3 regions of the Mucilaginibacter sp. SJ genome follow, and region 3 is predicted to be linked to each of the others. Evidence: riboswitches for the same ligand, from Rfam matches in the RefSeq annotation. Region 3 holds a riboswitch; each other region holds the start of a gene.
The links. A riboswitch is a leader RNA that binds a small molecule or an ion and turns the genes downstream of it on or off. The one in region 3 is predicted to bind S-adenosylmethionine.
Positions count from the first base shown of each region.

Region 1: it holds a riboswitch for S-adenosylmethionine, as region 3 does, so the genes downstream of both, MusilaSJ_RS03695 (O-acetylhomoserine aminocarboxypropyltransferase/cysteine synthase family protein) here and metH (methionine synthase) in region 3, are expected to answer to the same signal.
Region 2: it holds a riboswitch for S-adenosylmethionine, as region 3 does, so the genes downstream of both, MusilaSJ_RS09695 (peroxiredoxin family protein) here and metH (methionine synthase) in region 3, are expected to answer to the same signal.

Region 1 is NZ_CP118631.1:925,789-929,071, reverse strand. Features, by position in the region: gene MusilaSJ_RS03700 (homoserine O-acetyltransferase family protein) at 1-270, opposite strand, end outside; gene MusilaSJ_RS03695 (O-acetylhomoserine aminocarboxypropyltransferase/cysteine synthase family protein) at 422-1,741, opposite strand; SAM riboswitch class I at 1,985-2,095, opposite strand; gene MusilaSJ_RS03690 (trans-sulfuration enzyme family protein) at 2,300-3,283, opposite strand, start outside.
Region 2 is NZ_CP118631.1:2,423,158-2,426,440, forward strand. Features, by position in the region: gene MusilaSJ_RS09690 (SusC/RagA family TonB-linked outer membrane protein) at 1-817, opposite strand, end outside; gene MusilaSJ_RS09695 (peroxiredoxin family protein) at 1,153-1,722, opposite strand; SAM riboswitch class I at 1,844-1,957, opposite strand; gene MusilaSJ_RS09700 (glucosamine-6-phosphate deaminase) at 2,145-2,906, opposite strand; gene nagA (N-acetylglucosamine-6-phosphate deacetylase) at 2,925-3,283, opposite strand, start outside.
Region 3 is NZ_CP118631.1:3,621,934-3,625,216, reverse strand. Features, by position in the region: gene metH (methionine synthase) at 1-1,874, opposite strand, end outside; SAM riboswitch class I at 2,061-2,171, opposite strand; gene MusilaSJ_RS14500 (Bax inhibitor-1/YccA family protein) at 2,305-3,036, opposite strand; gene MusilaSJ_RS14495 (hypothetical protein) at 3,184-3,283, opposite strand, start outside.

The DNA.
Region 1 (3,283 bases), 2.7 Mb from region 3:
CAACGGACTTGTTGTTCCATAAGGCGAACCCAAAATATTGGCGCAAACTATAAAATGCTCTTCCGGATTAAAAAAATAACCCTCACCAATAAGCCCTTTCCACCAGTCAAATACATCGCTATTGGCGGTAAGCGCATGGCAAACCCAAACAACGTTATTTTTTTCCTTATTTAACCGGCCATAAGTATGAAAACCTATTTCTAAACCTTCAATTGTGCGGCCCGATTCAAATTCAAAAGTGTCAGTGTATTTAAATATCTCTGCGTTCATTCTGTTATTTGTCACATTGTGTTAAGTCGAAAGTCTTTAGTACAAAGTCTTAAGTCGAAGCTTCAATTTTTCGGCTTAAGACTAAATACTTAGAACTTAAGACTTAACTACAAGTAACGTTTACTATATCACTTAAAAAAACTATACATTGTTAAACTAACTCACCCTCACCTTGCTTAATTTTTGCAAAAGCCTGTTCAAAATCGGCTTTAATATCATCAATATGTTCAATACCAACAGCCACGCGCAATGAAGCAGGCGTAACACCGGCAGCTAATTGCTCTTCATCAGATAATTGCTGATGCGTGGTTGCCGATGGCTGGATGATGAGTGTTTTTGCGTCCCCAACATTGGCTAAATGGCTCACCAGTTTAAGGTTATTGATCAAGCGGCTGGCCTGTTCTTTGCTCCCCTTAATTTCGAACGATAGTACGCCCCCAAAGCCGTTTTTTAAATACTTTTTAGCTAAGTCATGATATGGCGATGATTCCAATCCCGGGTAATTTACGCTTGCCACCTGAGGGTGCTGCTCCAACCATTTAGCCAGTTGCAGGGCATTATCAACATGACGTTGTACGCGTAACGAAAGTGTTTCCAGTCCCTGAATGTTCAGCCATGAATTAAATGGCGCCTGCGACGGACCGAAATCTCTCAAGCCTTCCACACGGGCACGGATAATAAACTGGATATTGCCAAACGGGCCCCCAATGCCGAATACATCGTTAAATATCAGTCCGTGGTAACCTTCGCTTGGTTCGGTAAATTGCGGGAATTTGCCGTTACCCCAATTGTAATTGCCTGCATCGATAATAACACCGCCAATACTGGTACCGTGCCCGCCAATCCATTTGGTTGTTGACTCCACAACCACGTTAGCGCCATGTTCAATAGGACGGAAGAGGTAACCACCGGCACCAAAAGTATTATCAACAATTAATGGCAGGTCATGCCTTTTGGCAACTTCGCTCACCTTCTCAAAATCGGCAATGGTAAAGCCCGGGTTACCGATTGTTTCCAGGAAAATCGCCTTTGTTTTATCATCAATAAGCGCCTCGATATTGGCCGCAGTATCGTCTTTGGCAAAACGTACCTCAACGCCCAGGCGTTTAAATGCTACTTTAAACTGGTTATAAGTACCACCATACAGGAAAGGAGAAGTAACAAAGTTGTCGCCAACCTGTAAAATATTATTCAGGGCAAGGAATTGGGATGCCTGACCCGACGCTGTTGCCAGCGCAGCCACACCGCCCTCTAAGGCTGCAATGCGTTTTTCAAACACATCGGTAGTGGGATTCATGATGCGGGTATAGATATTACCAAACTCTTTTAGCGCAAACAGGTTGGCGCCATGTTCGGCACTGTTAAATACATATGAAGTGGTTTGATAAATGGGCACAGCGCGTGAACCTGTTGTTGGATCAACTTCCTGGCCGGCATGTAATTGTAAGGTTTCGAATTTTAAGGCAGACATAGTTGTAATTTTTTAATGTGTTTAATTTAGATTTTGAATGTTAAGATGAATTTGGAAAGCCGGTTTAAAAGCAACCGGTTTAACAACACGCTTTTCAGAGAATGAAAACAGGGGCGTGCTAAGCATCAACAGCAGCAACACATACAAATATAGCCAATAGGGGAGCTAATATGTTGTACGTTACCGTTTAAGGTGTAAAAAGTGTTGCGTTGGGTAAATTTAATTAAACTTTTCATGGTTATAAATTTATATTCCCCGGTGTTATTTGCCGGGACAGGAATTGGCACCTTCTTCAATATTGAAGGGTTGCCAGCGGGTCATTGAGCCTGATCTCTCGCCGCTTCTTTATAAATCAACACCCGAACTATGTGCGGAGGATTGATCGACGTTGGTATCACTACCAAATAATGTTGCGAATATAAGGGGTTGTGAGGTAATATACCAAATTTTATTTTAGAAATGAGGTTAAAGGTCAAAGGCGAAAGGTTAAAGGTTTTGTTGGAAGTATTTTTTATCTACCCAAATTGCAGCTACCTTTCGCCTTTAACCTTTCTCCTTTTACCTCAACAAAGCTTGCTCCATATCGGCTATCAAATCATCAATATGTTCCAACCCAACCGAAACCCTTAGCAGGTTTCGTGGTGTTTTGGTATCCGGCCCTTCAACAGTAGCGCGGTGTTCAATCAGGCTTTCAACACCACCAAGACTCGTAGCTTTGATAAATAGTTTCAGTTTGTTAATGATGTTATGCGTGTCGTTCTCATCGCCTTTAATAGTAAAGGATAACATGCCACCAAAAGCCAGCATCTGATCTTTAGCTATCTCATGCTGCGGGTGCGCGGGCAAACCGGGGTACATTACCTGTTCAACATTGGGATGCTGTTCAAGGTATTCGGCTAATAACAGTGCGTTTTGCACGTGGCCTTTTACACGATATGGTAAAGTTTTAATACTGCGCACTAAATAATAACAATCCATCGGAGAGGGGATAGCGCCACCCATTTCCTGCACCTGGCGGATTTTTGTCCACCAATCGTTCTGCTCTGCAGTAATCAAAACGCCGCCCATCAGATCGCTATGCCCGCCAAAATATTTGGTGGCTGAGTGCATAACCATATCCGCGCCCAAGTCAAGTGGCCGCTGGCATATAGGGGTGGCAAATGTATTATCGCACAAAACTTTAATACCTTTTGCTTTGGCTATTGTCACAACCTTTTTTATATCTGTGATTTTTAAAAGTGGGTTCGATGGTGTTTCAATCCAGATCAAACCTGTTTCAGGCTTGATATGCTGTTGCAAAAGCTCGGTGTCGTTTACATCGATAAAATCAAAGGTAAGGATGCCGGCAAAAAGGGTTTTAAGCTGGTTGCGCAGGCCGTGATACATATCATCAGGAGCGATAATATGAGTGCCCGGATCAAGCGATTGAAAAACCGACATTCCAGCTGCGTTGCCTGATGAAAAGGAAGCCGCTTCAACACCACCCTCTAACTTAGCAAGCACATGCTCCAGCGCATGACGATTGGGGTTCGATGAACGGCT
Region 2 (3,283 bases), 1.2 Mb from region 3:
GATAATCAGGCAAGATCTGTACGTTCGAAAAGCTGGTGTTTGAATTTATGGTAACACCTAACCCCTTCGCGCCTTTACCGGTTTTAGTGCGGATGAGGATAACGCCTGCAGCAGCACGTGAGCCGTAAAGCGCTGCAGCGTTCGGGCCTTTCAATACACTTACCGATTCAATGTCTTCAGAATTTAAATCAGAAATGGCATTGGAGAAATCTCTTGAACCATTAGTGCCCAAAAACTGGCTATTATCAACAATAACCCCGTCAACTACAAATAAAGGTTGATTTTCCCGTGAGATAGACGTTTCTCCACGGATAATGATACGGGATGAGCCCATATCGCCCTGGCTGTTGGTAACCTGCACACCGGCAATTTTACCTGTGAGCGCGTTAACAAAATTGGTTTCCTTAGCTTCAGAGATATCTTTCGATTTAAGCCCTTGTACTGCATATCCAAGCGATTTTTTATCCTTTGAGATATTGAGGGCCGTTATCACTACCTCATTCAGAGAATTTGGTGCTTCAACCAAAACCACGTTTAAGGTAGTTATTCCTTGCGTAATCGGGATCTCCCGGGTTGTAAAGCCAATGTAGCTAACCCTAAGCACATCATTAACATTGGCGTTGATGATAAACTTACCATCAACATTGGTTTGTGCACCCGTGGTTTTACCTTTAACATATACGCTAACGCCCGGCAACGGCAACCCATCGGATTTGGCGGTTACCACTCCGCTAATTTTAACGGATTGCCCCGCAACCGTCTGGACGAGAATAAAAGGCAATATAATTGCCAGTAATAGCTTGTAAATTTTTAACATGATAATTAATAATTGAGATTAATTTTTGATGCCTTTACCGGTACAAAAGACATGGCTATCGCCTTAGCGGGCATAATTTGCCCGGCTCATAAGCCTATCGTAACTGTAAAGAATTGATTAGGGGATGGTAATTATTAAGCTAAGACAAGCTGCAGCAAGCCCGCATTTAAACACCATGCATGCTGTAAATGATTAACAGCAACAATGCATGCTTTGCATATTGAGACAGAAGGATTTGCAGATTGACTGGCTTTCCGAAACGAAAGTTTTCTTGTGTAAAAAAGTAGATTCTGTTTTCATAAAACGGGTATTAAATAAGTACTGATAGATTCTTTTTAATTGATGGACGCTGTTTTGTTGTTTACCAAAGCGTCCACAGCTTTTAACATGGATGCAAATTCCTGTTTATCGTACAAGCGGGTGAGGTAAACAATTTTCCCATCCCGATCGATAACCACATTGCGGGTAACACCACTCTTTTTGCTGGCAAACCGGCCAAAAATCTCAGCACCAGGATCAAGTGCCAACGGATAGCTTATATTCATGACCTGGTGAAAACTTTTTACTTTGTTGAGCGGTTCATCGCGGTCAACGCCTATTAAAACAAGGCCTTTATCTTTATAAGTCTGCCAGATCTCTTTTTCCAAACGCGGCATTTCTTCTCTGCATACGCTGCACCAGCTTGCGGTAAACTGCAGGATAACCACCTTACCACGCAACTCCGTTAAAGAAGTTTTTGTACCATTGGTCAATACGAGCTCAAAATCGGCAGGAGCAAGATCACCGGTTTTTATGATATAACCGCGGTCGTCAGCTGTCGGATCAATTGCCTTGGTGGTCTGCGCAACAGCCGGCAATGTTGTTATGAAAAGCAAACAGGTAAAAAGTAATTGTTTAATGTTCATTGCTATACAGGTTAAACCGTAATATCATCCCGGTGATATTTTCAATATTTTAATTAGCAAGAAAAATGAAGAGGGAAAAGAAGTATACAACACCTTGCACTATACAAGGCCATAGCGTATTACATTATCTTTTCTACCCTATTTTGGGCAGACAGGAATTAGCACCTTTATAACAGTGGGCTTACAGGTTGCTAAGACATCACAGGGCCTTTCCCTCAGTCTTTCTTGATAATAAAATATTCAAAGAACCGCTTTGACTGTGCAAATATATATAAATTCTACTAAAACTATAGATATTATATAATTATTGCAATAAAATGAATAACAACTGCTAAATTCGGTGTCATTAGTTGGAAGTCATAAGTCATTTTTCTTTAAATATTTTGACTTATGGCTAAAGACGAGGGACTTAAGACTTATGGCTAAATGCGGCTAAAGCTATCAGCATCAACAAAAAGGATAGCGCTTTCATGTGTTTTCAAGATGGTTGAAGGATAGCGCTCCGACACCGGCTCTTGTATGGTATGTTTTATAGCGGTTGCCTTTTTAACGCCGGGCACCACGCAAAATATATGAGCAGCGCTCATTAGAGCCGGGACTGTAAGTGTGAGCGCATATTTGGGTACAGCATTCAATGTGTCAAAACAACCATCGTTAACCTGCTGCTGCCGGCAGGCCCGATCAAGCCGCACCCTTTTTACTATTTCCGGATCATGAAAATTTGCAACATGCGGATCATTAAAAGCAATATGAGTGTTCTCCCCTATACCCATGCATACAATATCAACCGGATTACTTTGTAACAACCGTGCATAGCGGGCACATTCGGTTTTGTAAACAGCCGGGCTACCATCGATGTAATTGACCGATGCAAATGGCACCTGCTCAAAAAGTTTCTTTTTTAGGAAGCCGCTGAACAGTTGAGGAGCAGCCAGGGGTAAGCCGAGGTATTCATCCATATGAAAAGCATTTATTTTTCGCCATTCAATACTACCGTCGTTCACCAAAGCATTCAGAAATTCGTTTTGCGAAGGCGCCGCCGCAAAGATCATATTGACTACAGTTTTTGTAAGCAACAACTGTTTAATTTTTTCACTTACCATCTTAGCTGCTGTTTGGCCAAGGGATGCACGGTTTTCCAACACGATCACTTCGAGCTTTTCTGCCTTTATTTTCTTTAACATAGAAGCCTCATTAACTATTTAAATAGAATAAACAATTTCACCGCCGATGATGGTTTTATGCAGATTGATCTCATCGTCAAAAATGACCAGGTCGGCATCTTTCCCTACCACTATTGATCCCTTAGCCCCATCTGCACCCATAATTTTAGCGGGGGTTGTTGTCATCATTTTTACGGCGTCAATCACAGGCACATCGGCAAGAGTGATCATGTTTTTAACCAGTTGAATAGTAGTTGCAACGCTCCCCGCAAAAGCGCTTCTGTCGGGCAGTTTTGCCACGTTATCTTCCACTATCACTTTCAAGCCATTAAGGAGGCCACCTAAAATACTTTCGCCGGGCGCCATTCCGGCGGCACGCATGGCGTCGGTAATGAGTG
Region 3 (3,283 bases):
AGTACGTCCTCCACCAGTTCCAACAGGTTTTTAGGGATTTCCTCATAAACTTCCAGCATCCCGGCGTTTACGATCCCCATATCCATACCCGCTTTGATGGCGTGGTACAGGAAAGCCGAGTGCATGGCCTCGCGTACCGTATTATTACCCCTGAATGAGAATGAAATATTACTCACACCGCCGCTCACCTTGGCATGCGGCAGGTTTTGTTTGATCCAGCGGGTGGCTTCAATAAAGTCGACGGCGTAGTTGTTGTGTTCTTCCAAACCGGTGGCTACGGTAAGGATGTTAGGATCGAAAATAATATCCTGCGGTGGAAAACCAACCTCGTTCACCAGGATATCGTATGATCGTTTACAGATCTCGATCCGGCGTTCGTATGAATCAGCCTGCCCAGTCTCATCAAAAGCCATCACCACAGTTGCGGCGCCATAACTTAGGATCTTACGGGCATGTTCTTTAAATTTTTCCTCCCCTTCTTTCAAAGAGATGGAGTTTACGATGCCTTTTCCCTGTACGCATTTTAAACCAGCCTCAATCACCGTCCATTTGGATGAATCGATCATGATAGGCAGTTTGGCGATATCGGGCTCGGAAGCAACCAGGTTCAGGAATTTCACCATCACCGCTTCCGAATCGATCATCCCCTCATCCATATTGATATCGATGACCTGGGCGCCGCCTTCAACCTGTTGCAGGGCGACAGATAGGGCAGCTTCGTAATCCTCGGCCAAAATCAATTTAGAAAACTTAGGTGAACCGGTAATGTTGGTGCGTTCGCCCACGTTTACAAAAATGCTTTCGGGTTTAATGGTAACCGCTTCCAGACCACTCAGGCGCATATCCTGCTCAATTTGAGGGATAGGGCGGGGCGGATATTTGGCAGCCTTATCGGCAATACATTTGATGTGCTCGGGGGTAGTGCCACAACAACCACCAACAATATTAACCAGGCCGGCTTTGATAAAATCGTCAACCTGGTGAGCGGTTTCATGCGGAGTTTCGTCGTACTGGCCAAACTCGTTGGGTAAGCCTGCGTTAGGATAGGCGGAGATAAATACCCCCGCTTTTTCTGATAACTCGGCAAGGTGCGGGCGCATTTCCCTGGCACCTAAAGCGCAATTTAAGCCTACCGAAAGCAGGTTGGCATGGCTTATCGAGTTCCAGAAAGCTTCAACCGTTTGTCCTGAAAGGGTACGGCCTGAAGCATCGGTAATGGTTCCTGAGATCATGATACCGCCCGAATCCCTGAAAGCAGGAAAATCCTTACCTGCAGCTTTACATTCCAGCTCATAACGTTTTATGGCGAAGAGGGCTGCTTTTGCATTCAGTGTATCAAAGATAGTTTCAACCAACAACAGGTGCGATCCTCCGTCAACCAAACCGCGTACCTGGTCATAGTAGGCCTCGGCCAGGTCATCAAAGGTAACGGCGCGATATCCGGGGTCGTTAACGTCTGGCGATAAGGAAGCAGTACGGTTGGTTGGGCCGATGGCACCGGCAACAAAGCGCGGCTTTTCGGGGTTGCGCCGGGTATATTCGTCGGCTACCTCACGGGCAATGCGTGCACCTTCGTAGCTTAGTTCATAGGCCAGTTCTTCCAGGTGATAATCGGCAAGGGAAATTACCTGTGTGCTGAAGGTATTGGTTTCAATGATATCCGCACCGGCATCCAGGTATTCGGCATGGATGGCTTTGATAATATCGGGGCGTGTAATATTTAGCAGGTCGTTATTGCCCTGCAGATCGCTATGATGATCGCGAAAACGCTCGCCACGAAAATCTTTCTCCGTGAGCTGGTACCTTTGGATCATGGTACCCATTGCTCCGTCAATAACCAGGATGCGTTTCTGTAATTCTTTTCTAATGTCCATTGTTTGATTTCACCGATTTTTATTTGATGATTTCACCGATTAGTTTGATTTTAAAGAATGGTTTGATCTATCGACTCTTGAGCAAGTAGCCTGTCAGGACGAATCAAATCAGTGTAATCAATACAATCTTTGTAATCACAAATAAATAAAAGCTTATCTCGAAAAGTCGGGTGTTGTTATGACTTTCGCTTATCTGTCTCAGGGGCCGTTTGGCTGCTGAGTAGAATGTAGCACCTTGTGAAGCACAGGTTGCTAAGACATCGCAGGGTCTAATCCCTCCGTCTTTCTCCATAAGCACTGCAAAGTTGCGCAATAAAGTTATCATTTGCAAGTGTATAACGTACGCTAAATATCATAGGTAAGCCACATTGTTATACAAAAAAAGCCGCCTCTTGCGGAGGCAGCTTTTTGATTGAATTTCTTAATGAGATTATCTTCTTCTGCCGAATAAACGGAGGAGCATAAAAAACAGGTTGATCAGTGTGATGTACAATGTTAGCGCACCCATCAGGGCCAGTTTTTTCGAGCTTGCATCACCGTATTCAATACCTGCTCCAATGCGTTTTAACATTTGCATATAGTAGGCAGTTAAACCAGTAAATACAGCTATGCCTATGTAGCTGATGATGTAACTCATTTGTTCGCTGTGCATAAAGAAGTTAGCTAATGAAGCTACAAAAATCCCAATGAACAGGATGTACATGATTGAACCAAACTTTGTTAAATCCATCTGGGTAGTATAACCGGCAATGCCCATAATACCGAAAGTTACTGATGCGGTAATGAAAACACCCAATATTGATGCAGATGTGTAGATCAGAAATATCAAACTTAAGCTAATGCCAATAAGCGTTGCATAAGCTACGAAAAGCAGCACCAATACCGGATAAGAGATTCGGTTATAGCCAAATTGCATTACCAATGAAAACGCCAGTGGCGAAAACAGCGCAAAATAGCCAAAACCTGTAAGACCGCCGGTTGGTGCAACGATCAGGCCGATCAGGCCCATATTTAAAAACAGATAAACTGTTATTGCTGATACGCCAAGCGCAACGAACATCCAGCTGAAAACGCCGGCCATAAACCTGCGTGAAGCAACTTCTGATTGATCCCTAACTTCGATTACATTATCGAAGTTGTATTTAGATTCTTTAAATTCCATTTTGTGTTAAAAATTATAGTACGAATATATAAATAAAAGGTGAATGCTTTGTGAAGAAAGACGTAAGACTATTAGAGTCAAGAGGTAAGAAATAGTCTGACGATCTGCTGGCCCTTTCCTGGCTCTTGACTTCTTGAATCTTGATTCTCAATTCAATCTCCTCATCAACTGCTCTTCAACCTTTTTGAAAACCTGTATGGGTTTCAGGGTACGCCAGCCAAGGCTATCGAGTTCGCCGCCAAAATTG